Luteolibacter yonseiensis: one gene and its partner. The protein of the gene in region 2 binds, or shares a complex with, the protein of the main gene of each other region. Links are inferred from orthologs where the notes say so. Each region holds a gene or a part of one and is shown on either strand. Other genes may lie near its edges.

Region 1 (5,681 bases), 950 kb from region 2 along the record:
ACCGAAGTCTTCCCGGCACATCCGAATTCCATGTCCGATGGACCAAACCTGATCCGGTGTTCTCCGCACCTGACGAACGTATCTTGTCAAGGAAAGCGCCGGGCACTCCGGATCCTTCCACCTCCATCGCGAATTTCTGGTTCGCCGGCTTGGGTCCGCGGCCTGCGATACCGGCCCGCGCGGACAGTCCGCCATATCCGTCCTCCCCGTCCACATCCCCCGCCTCCCACTCGATCCTGTTGTAGTTGAACTCGACATCGAAGTTCCTGGCCCCGGTATCCTCCCGTTCGATGATGACGATTTGGAAGCTGTTGAGTTTGTCCGGATGCAGGTCGAAGTGGCCGACTTCGCTGTAAGTCGCCCCGAAAGCCCGGTGCCCGTCCACGTATTCCTGGACGAACCCGGCGGCATCATGGCTTTTTGAAAAGTGTATGACTCCGGAACCCTCCGCCCTGGTATCCACATCCGCCCAAAACGGGGCCAGAATCTGTGCGTTGATCGTCCGGAGATCTTCGGGAGTGAAGACGGACAAATTGTCACCGAAGGTGATGTTGCCATTGTTGTTCACATAACAGGCACCATAGTCGGTGCCCAGGAAGTTCACCACAAACGGCAACAACCGCGCGTTTGAGGAATAATCATCGTTCGGAGGAAGTTCCACCGCGTTGAAACCCGGACGGATCGCGCCCTCCCGAAGACGGAAAAAGTAAGTGGATTCGGAACCTTCAAAGAGCAGCGAACGTGCGTTTCCCGATCCCTCGACCACCCGGCTGATGCCTTTCCAGGTAACCAGGTCCCTGCTTCCTTCCAGCATGTGGGTCTTCTGTTCCTGTGCCTGCCAGTCCAGCAGGTAGCACCCCGGCTCCATGGGGGTGATGCGCAATGGAACCGTGGATTGGGCGCTGGCATATCCCATCATCGACCAAACGCCGGCGACTGACAAAAAGAGCCGGCCATCCACAATCCTCCGCCCGACGTTTTTCATCAGAAAAATCGGCTCGTGGCAGCGGTGCCTGAGGGTTCCATCCATCGTGATCCTATGTCTTCATCCGCCCCGGGACAACGGGGTGTCACAACTCTGTTCTGACACCGGGAGCAACAAGACATACACGGAAATATCAGCCAAGTCTAACCAAACGTTCAAGTCTGAATTCATCAACCTGTTCTCACTGAGGACGGATCATTTCGAACAGATCGCTCGTTTTACAATACCAATTGGGCACGGACATCCGCCCCACGGGATGGAAAACATCACCACGTATCCGCAAAGTATCTACATCAAATAACTCCTCTTTTACCTGCACGCGGTGGACGATACCAAACACAAGGCGGTTTTCCCCAATCTGCTGGATGGAGTGCAACTTGCATTCCAATGCGGCAGGCGCCGCTGCGATGCGCGGGGGAGCGACCGATGCAGAGGCCGCGGTTTCCAGATTCTCCCGCTTCGTCTCGCTCACCCCATAGGGCACGGTGGCTGAGGTGCGGTTCATGACTTCCGCGAGCGATTCGTCCACCAGATTGACCACGAACTCGCCCGTCCGGCGGCAGTTTCGGGCGGTGTCCTTCGGCGAGCCGTCCGGGCGGTCGCCAGGTGCGAAAATCACCAGTGGTGGCTCGTCGCCAAACACATTGAAAAACGAGAACGGCGCGGCGTTCACACTGCCGTCCTCATTGAGCGTCGTCACCCATGCGATGGGGCGCGGGGTGACCAGCCCCGCCAGAATCGGATAAGCGCGGTGGGCGTGGGTGGTGAGGAGGTCGAGTTCGATCATCGTGGGGTGACTATACTGGTCGTTTCACCGTCGGCAAATTTCGTGCGCATCATTTCTCCCGGCTTCAGCGCCGCCGCGGAGGTCACAATTTTTCCGTCCGCCGCCAATGTGATGGAAAATCCACGCTGGAACGCGGACTCCGGTCCCAGAGCGCGCAAGAGGCCGCGCAACCGGTCGAGACGCTCCGCGCGCTGCACCGGGATATCCCGGCCCGTCCGTTCCAACCGTCGGCGCAGCCCCGCCACCGCATCCATCCGGCGTTCCAGAATGCGGGCGGGATGGCATGCCTTGTGACGGGCGCGAAGCTCGCCGAGACGCACCGCCAGCCGTTCCAACGAGAGTTTGGTTCCATGTGAAAGCTGTCCCCGTGCGGAATCCACCCTCATGACCGATTCACGCAGCAGTTTCTCGCCATCGCGCTGCAACGCGCCACGCTTCAGCGCCTCCACCGCGAGTTGCGCACCGGCCAACCGCTCGCGCGCCGTCCGCGTCATCCGCCGCCGGATCTGCGCGAGCCTGGCCGACAGCTCCGCGCCATCCGCCACGGCGAGTTCCGCAGCCGCGCTGGGCGTCGGAGCCCGGAGATCCGCCACGAAGTCCGCGATCGTGAAATCGATCTCATGCCCCACGGCGGAGATGACCGGAATCGGACATGCGGCGATGGCCCGCGCGACGACTTCCTCATTGAAATTCCACAAATCCTCGATCGAGCCGCCGCCCCGCCCTACGATGAGGACGTCACACCGTGGATAGCCGAACGCCTCCGGACGTCCCATTTTCTCAATAGCTTGTGCGATTTCCAGCTCAGCCCCCCGGCCCTGCACCCGCACAGGAAAAAGCACCGGCTGTACCCATGGAGCCCGCCGTGCGAGCACATTGAGAATGTCCTGAAGCGCCGCGCCGCTGCCGGATGTGACGAGTCCGATGGTCTTGGGAAATGGCGGAACCGGCTTCTTGCGGTCGGCATCGAAAAGCCCCTCCGCATGAAGTTTTCGCTTCAGGGCCTCGAATCGGGCCTGCAGATCCCCCGCCCCCGCGCGCTCCGCTTTCTGGACGATGATCTGCAACTGTCCCCTCGCCTCATACACGCTCGCCTCCGCGAAGACCCGTACTTTGGCGCCGTCCACCAGCGCCTCCGCTCCTTCCCGCCGCTTCGCGTTGAACATGGCGCAGGAAATCTGCGCGCCCTCGTCTTTCAGCGAGAAATACCAATGCCCGCTTGCCTGCTTCCGCATGTTGGAAATCTCGCCCTCCACCCAGGTCTCGCCGATCTGGACCTCCAGAAGATTTTTCATCCGCCGCAACAGCTGGGTCACGGAAAGGGATTTCGGCTCGGAAGGCCGGGGTTTCGAAAACAAGTCCACGTGCGGAACCTCGCAGGTAGTGTGACTTTTTCGAGCCTGAAAATCCTCTTCTGAGACACGATCCGTTCGCTCGAAAAATCCCGCTCTTGGACCGGGACACCGCATATTGCAGGTGATAACGCCCTTGGCGGACCCGCCAATGGTCAAAAGAACACACACGCGATCGCGTATGTCGGGAAAAAATTGATAATATTGCGAAACCCGCTAGATAGAGCACGTTGAAATTCACCAACTTAGGCTCGAACGTCATCCTGCTCCTCCTGCTTTCAGCTCTTGCGTGGGGCGGCATTTTCGCGCTCTTGGTGGTTTACCTGATCGGAACTCCCTCGTTTGTCGGATGGCTTATCGTCTCTCTTTTTCTAACAGGGATGGTCGTGTGCATCAGCCTGATGGGGCTTGAAATCTTCCGTCCCTCGAATGCTGAAAAGCAGGATAGTACCAAACAGCAGCCATTGAAGGGTCCTCCCAAAATTTCCGAGCTGCAATTGGACGATTTTCCTCCGGTCGCCAGCCAAACTCCCTCCCCCGCCTCCCCCGCAGTTCACCTCCTCCCCCCGCTGCAAGTTCCTCTCCCCGCTCTGGCCCCCCTCCAGCAACACGCCCTCCGCAGCGTGCTCACCCTGCAGATGCAGCCCCCCTCGGCGCAGCCCCCCCCCATCACGCAATCCCTCCGCCCCCAAGAGTCGGCTGTTTCGGGTAGTCTTCCGGGAGGACGATGATTGCGGACCGGATCGGCGTTTTTTAACTCCTTTCCGGCGCGGAAAAACGGTTGGATTCCTCCCATGTGGTTCCCTGGTCCGCTTCGCTCCACAGTTCTCGCGCTTTCCCTTGCCACCGCGGCATCAGCGGACGGGCATCGCCCGCTGATGCGGGACTTCATCGGGCTGAACGGCCACACCGTTCAGTTCAAGCCCGAACTCTACCGCCCGGTCTCCGGCGTGGTGCGGGATTACCATCCCGTCGAGTGGGATCTAGGCAAGGAAACCGCCGTGTTACCGAAATTCCCTTTCGCGAAAAACGGCGTGGACTGGCAGCACGTCTATGGCTCGTGGCGGGAAAAGAAATGGGACATCGACGCCTGCCTGATGTTCGAGTCCGTCAAGCGCGAGGACTGGAAGGACATCGATGCGGATGCCCGCGCATACGGCGAGGCGTTCGCCAGGGAGTTCGGTCCATCCGGAAACCGCAAGCTCACGGACTCCGTGGAAATCGGCAACGAGCCGGGGAAATGGAGCGATGCCGACTACACCCGCATCTTCAAGGCCATGGCCACCGGCATCCGCGCGGGCGATCCGAAACTGAAAATCGCCACCTGTAATCTCACCACCGGCAAAAGCGGTGACTATGAGAAATCCGTCGATTGCGTCGCCGCCTTTCCCGAACTCTTCGATGTCCTGAACGTCCACACCTACGCCCAACTCGAAGGCTGGCCGACGTGGAAGCGGAGTTTCCCCGAAGACCCGAAACTCCCGAACTACCTCCAGGACGTGGAAAAACTCTGCAAATGGCGGGACGCCCACACACCCGGCAAACCCATCTGGATCACCGAGTTCGGCTACGACTCCACCACCCAGCCGAACGCCACTACCGGCGACTTCGTAAAGTGGCAGGGCGTCACCGACACCCAGCAGGCCCAATGGCTCGTCCGTTCCCTCCTCGTATTCTCCTCCATGCCCGTCCAGCGCGCCTACGTCTATTTTTTCAACGACGACGACCAACCCGGCGTCCACGCCAGCGCCGGCCTCACCCGCCATTTCAAACCCAAACCCTCCTTCCACGCCCTCGCCCACCTGCAACAGGTCCTCGGCGACTGCCGCTTCGAGAAAATCATCACCAACCAACCCGCCCAGCTCCGCGTTCAGGAATACCGGAACGACGCCGGCAAAATCGTCTGGGCGGTGTGGAGCCCGACGGGCGAGGGGAAAACGTTCACGACAACGCTGGAGAACATTCCGGGGAAAGTGGTGGGAGTGCAGAGAATGCCTCTTACTTCGGAAATAACAAATCTACTTACCGCTCACAAAATCGGAAACGAAAAAATCTTAATCGAAGCAGATGGGACACCAACGTATCTAATTTTTGAGCATCGATAAATTATTAATTTCAACTGATAATTTATTGCGCACATAAATCAATGTATAGCTTCAATCAAAAAAACGGAGCACCAACTACCGCACTTTTATAGTTCTAGCATCTTTGATCATTTCCGTAATATCGAATTCGCTGATATCGCCAGCTCCCTTACAGTAGAGCGAATTATACTCTTTCGGAACCGAATACACCATCCTTACGTTTCGCTTCCGAAGCGCATATAAAGCCGCACCAATAAATGAAAGTTTAGTATTCATCGCGACAATAGCGACATTATAACCTTCGTAGTCAATATTCATGGCCATCAATTTTTTATAGGTATCAAAAATGGAATTGGCACTAAAATCAACTGGCTCTATATTTGGCAACGGAATCTCTGTCCGCAACTTATTCGCTACTATTTCGCTGTAGGCACTGGCCCCTTCAACAGTCGAAGTATCTCGATTCTCGCTAC
Region 2 (4,500 bases):
GATGATGCCGGGAATGTGGCGCAGATAACCGATATCGAAAAGTCCGTGGTGGGTAGGGCCGTCATCGCCGGACAAGCCGCCGCGGTCCATGCACAGGCGGACCGGAAGTCCTTGAAGCGCCATGTCATGCACGATCATGTCGTAGGCGCGCTGCATGAAGGTCGAGTAGATCGCGAGAAACGGACGGAATCCCTCCGTCGCCAGGCCGCAGGCGAACAACGCCGCGTGCTCTTCGGCGATGCCGACATCGAAATAACGGTCCGGCAGCTCTTTTTTGAAAATCTCCAGCTTGGTCCCACCCGGCATGGCGGCGGTGATGGCCACGATTTTCGGATCCTTCTTCGCCATGTCGGTGACCGTCCGGCCGAAAAGGTCCGAGCAAGTCGGGGTCGTGGTGGCGTCGGTGGAGCCGTCCTCGATCTTGTAGGTTCCGAGGCCGTGGAATTTCCCCGGGTTGTCGAGCGCCGGCTGGTAGCCGCGTCCCTTTTCCGTGATGATGTGGAGCACCACCGGCTCGTTCAACGTCTTGAGATGTTCGAAGGTCCGGATGAGAAGAGGCAGGTCATGGCCGTCGATGGGGCCGAAGTAGCGCATGCCGAATTTCTCGAAGAGCACGTTCTGGAAGAGCAGGTTCTTCGCGCCTTCCTCCACACGGTGGGCGAGCGTGCGGGCGGCCTTTCCCGCGACCTTTTCCACGAAATCCGCCGCCTGGCGGCGCACCGAAGCATAGGTGGAGTGGGTCTGGAGAGCGTTGAAATAGCTGGCGATGGCACCGACGTTCTTGTCGATGGACCACTCGTTGTCGTTGAGGACGACGATGAATTTCTTCGTGGTTTCCGCAATGTTGTTGAGCGCCTCAAGCGTGGGTCCGCAGGTGAAGGCGGCATCTCCGGCAACGGCGACAATGTGATTGTCCCCGCCGGCGAGATCACGGGCGGCGGCCATGCCGAGAGCGGCGGAAAGCGCGGTTCCCGCGTGGCCCGCGCCGTAGGAATCGTGTTCCGACTCGCTGCGGAGAAGAAATCCGTTCAATCCCTTGTAGGTGCGGATCGTATCGATGCGGTCGGCCCTGCCCGTCAGCAACTTGTGAACGTAGCCCTGGTGGGAAACATCAAACACAAACTTGTCCCGAGGGGTGGAAAACACCCGGTGCAGGGCGACGCTCAGCTCCACAACTCCCAGATTCGGTCCAAGGTGCCCGCCAGTCTTCGAAAGGCAGTCGATCAGTGTATGGCGGATCTCCGCCGCGAGATCCGGCAACTCGTCGTCCGCAAGCTGTTTGACATCAGCAGGCGAATGGATGGTGGAAAGCAACGGGCCGAGAGCTGGGGGCTTAGAAGAGGCGGATGTCATTATCGTCGTCGGGATCCTCCGGCGGATCGGTCGGGGTGAGGAGTCCCTGATGTTCGGCAGATTTCAGGCCGGCATCCAGAGAAATTTCGCTTTGATTGCGGAGCGTGATGAGCTCGATGCGTCCACGGGCGGATTGGAGGATCGCCTCGCAGCGGGTGAGCAAGGCGGAACCTTTTTCATAATGCTCCACCAACTCCTCGAGGGGGAGATGCTCATGCTCCATCGCGTCGACAATGGCTTCGAGACTTCCCAAAGCCTGCTCAAAGGTGGGTTCGCCGGAGTTTTCCTCCTCTGTGGATTTGCGGCGGGGCATGGTCGTTACTTCTGCACGGGCTGGGACATCTGCTTGTCCGCATAGAAAAGCAGATCGGGCCAAGACAGGAAGTTTGGTTTCGAATAGCGTTTGGAGATCCCCTCGAGACGACGGGATTTGTCGTAAATCGTGATGCCGTCCAGGGTGGTCATGGAGGAACTCGTGGTCGATGCGACCCGCCCGTTCAACACGAGCGCGGAGAAGTCCTTATAATTTTCCATCACATCGGTGATGCTTCCCGAGCCGTGCGATGACGGGGAAATCAGAATGCCTGCGACGGGTGTCTGTAGTTCGGCGGCGATGTTTTCCAGCTTTTCAAATCCCTCGCGGGTTGGAGGCAGCCAGATGCTTATCCGATCCGCATACCATGCGGTGGCCCATGGCTGGTCGGAAAAGATCACCTGCTTCTCGGTGGTCCACCCTTTCAGCATTTCATTGCTGTTCAGAGGTCCGGCCAGATACGGCGGCCAGTTCGGGTGACCTCCGCGGTCGCGGAAATGAAGGCCGATCTGAACCTTGTTCGGCAAGGAGGCGACCAGCGGCAGGACACAGATGCAGACCACCACGATATGGTGCAGGTTTTTCAACATCGGAGTGGTGGCCACCACATCGAGCCGGCTCCACAGGATGGAGATGAACGCCAGGCCGTAAGCGGTCATGATGGGCGCGAAAAGGAGGTGCATCTGGTTGGGATCCAAAGCGTCCTTGGAGATCCCGAAAAATCCCATGCCCAACGTGGCGAACACCCACATCAGCAGGATCACCCAGCGGAAATTCGCGATGGACGCCCGCTTGAACGGGTGCAGCAGCGAAAGAAAAAACAGGGGAGCCACGAAAATACCACCCAGGAATGGAATGATGTCCGTCGTCTGCAGCAAGGTGGTCCGGACGATTTTCATGATCAATCCATCAAGAATCAACGGCTGGGCCTGGAGGTCGGAATTCCGCATCACCGCCCCTTCAGTCCCGTTGCCAAGACCGTTATAGAGCGTCAGGAATGCGGTGCCGAACGGGGAGCCGGAGATGTCCTGGTTCCTCACCATCACCAAGGCGGCCGGGATCAGGATCATCGCCAGGACCGTGAGTCCCACAAAGCCGCGCGGACGGAAGTAAACCGCCGCGAAGATGATGTATCCGAGCGAGATCCACACCGTCATCCAGTGGGTCAGCGCCAGCAGCATGAAAAACAATCCGGCGATGACAGCGGGCGCGAATGGGATGCGTCCCTCCGTAGAGGCTTCCACCGCCCGGTATACGAAATAAATCCCACATGAGAACAGCAGCAACATCAGCATCTGCGGCAGCCCGCTCATCGAAACATTCCAGAACGTCTCGCAAAAGAGCATCAGGATGGCGCACACACCCGCCACCTTCGGATCGAATATCCTCGAAACCAACAAGTAGTTCACCCCGATGGACATCAGGAAAAACAGCACTGAAACCGCCGCGATCACCCGGTCCAGCGGATAAATCCACTCGCTGGGGGACATCTGCCACTTGTTCGCATCGTCCGCACCAATGATTTTCAGCACGGCGGCGTTCAGCAGCGGATTGAGCGGAGAGTGGTAGGTGTCGGGAAAATGCACCATCGGCACGCTGCCCTCGTCCGCCTTCTGGGCCTGGTAGTAGGCGACCGGACGGATCATTTTCGTGGTGATGCCATTGCCCCGGGCGATTTCCCGGGCGATCTGGGCCTGATCCATGCCTTGTGGCGTGCTCAAGCCCCGGAAGAGGACAAAGAGGTTTCCCAGCGTGAGGATCAACAACAACAGAAGAAACAGACTGCGGCGGATGATGATGCCGGTGTCGAGTTGGGAGGAAGTGGTACTCATGAAGAAATGGGGATAGGCAGTCGCTGGTTTTCAGAGACCGAGTTCTTTCAGCTTGCGCTGCAGGGTTCTGCGGCTGACACCGAGCAGATCCGCGGCGCGCGTGCGGTTTCCACCAGCAAGCGAGAGGGCGGAGCGGATCGTATTGGTTTCGAGCGCATGCAAGTTGAAATCCGCCCCTCCATCAAGGGCCATTTTGTCCAACGGCGGGGATTCCACCAGTCCCTGGCCTTGGAAATGCAGGAACTGCGGCAAATGCCGCACGTCGATGACGGAATCGTTACTCATCACCACGCCGTGTTCGATGGCGGTGCGCAGTTCCCGGACGTTGCCCGGCCAGTTGTATTTGACCAGCAAGGCCAGCGCCTCGTCCGTCAGGGGCTTCACCGGGCGGTCGTTTTCCTTGGCGAATTCCTGGAGGAAGCTGTTTGCCAGCAGGACGATGTCCTCACGCCGGTCCCGCAGGGGAGGCATTTCCACCTTCACCACGTTCAGGCGGAAATAGAGATCCTCGCGGAATGCGCCCTTCGCCACCAGTTCCTTGAGATTCTTGTTGGTCGCCGCCACCACCCGCACGTCCACCTTGATAGGTGAATTCGAGCCGACCCGCTCCAGCGTCCGCTCCGAGAGAACCCGCAGCAGCTTCACCTGCGTCGCCGCATCGATCTCACCGATCTCATCCAGGAAAAGCGTGCCTCCGTCCGCTTGCTCGAACCGCCCGATCCTGCGCTGGGCCGCGCCGGTGAACGCCCCCTTTTCGTGCCCGAACAACTCACTTTCCAGCAACTGGGCCGAGAGGGCGGCACAGTGGACGATCACCAGCTTCGCCGCCGGCCGCCCGGAAAGATGGTGCAGCGTGTGCGCCACCACTTCCTTGCCCGTTCCGGACTCCCCCTCGATGAGCACGGTGGCCCGGGTGGCGGCCACCTGCTGGATGAGTTCGGAAACGCGTTTGATCGCCGGGGATTTCCCGATAAGCCGGTCCAGCTTGTGATTTTTTTTCAC

What was found. The genes of interacting proteins can lie anywhere in the genome.
Region 1: the proteins of xseB (region 2) and xseA are in contact, whole or in part, in a cryo-EM structure (PDB 8TXR), measured with the Escherichia coli proteins. The link is inferred for Luteolibacter yonseiensis from one-to-one orthologs.

The regions. Positions count from the first base shown.
Region 1 is NZ_JAENIK010000011.1:1,143,527-1,149,207, reverse strand. What follows is about bases 1,006-3,876. They hold xseA (exodeoxyribonuclease VII large subunit), read right to left. Parts: upstream 3,242-3,876; coding sequence 1,769-3,241; downstream 1,006-1,768. Other genes in these bases: JIN84_RS14580 (flavin reductase family protein), read right to left, coding at 1,167-1,772. In the rest of the region: JIN84_RS14585 (nidogen-like domain-containing protein), read right to left, coding at 1-985; JIN84_RS14570 (cellulase family glycosylhydrolase), read left to right, coding at 3,919-5,229; JIN84_RS14565 (hypothetical protein), read right to left, coding at 5,305-5,681. UniProt on the Escherichia coli protein: Bidirectionally degrades single-stranded DNA into large acid-insoluble oligonucleotides, which are then degraded further into small acid-soluble oligonucleotides.
Region 2 is NZ_JAENIK010000011.1:189,680-194,179, reverse strand. Bases 1-2,933 are described here. They hold xseB (exodeoxyribonuclease VII small subunit), read right to left. Parts: upstream 1,667-2,933; coding sequence 1,334-1,666; downstream 1-1,333. Other genes in these bases: JIN84_RS10525 (hypothetical protein), read right to left, coding at 1,672-2,933; dxs (1-deoxy-D-xylulose-5-phosphate synthase), read right to left, coding at 1-1,353. Also shown: more of JIN84_RS10525, read right to left, coding at 2,934-3,498; JIN84_RS10520 (sigma-54-dependent transcriptional regulator), read right to left, coding at 3,529-4,500. UniProt on the Escherichia coli protein: Bidirectionally degrades single-stranded DNA into large acid-insoluble oligonucleotides, which are then degraded further into small acid-soluble oligonucleotides.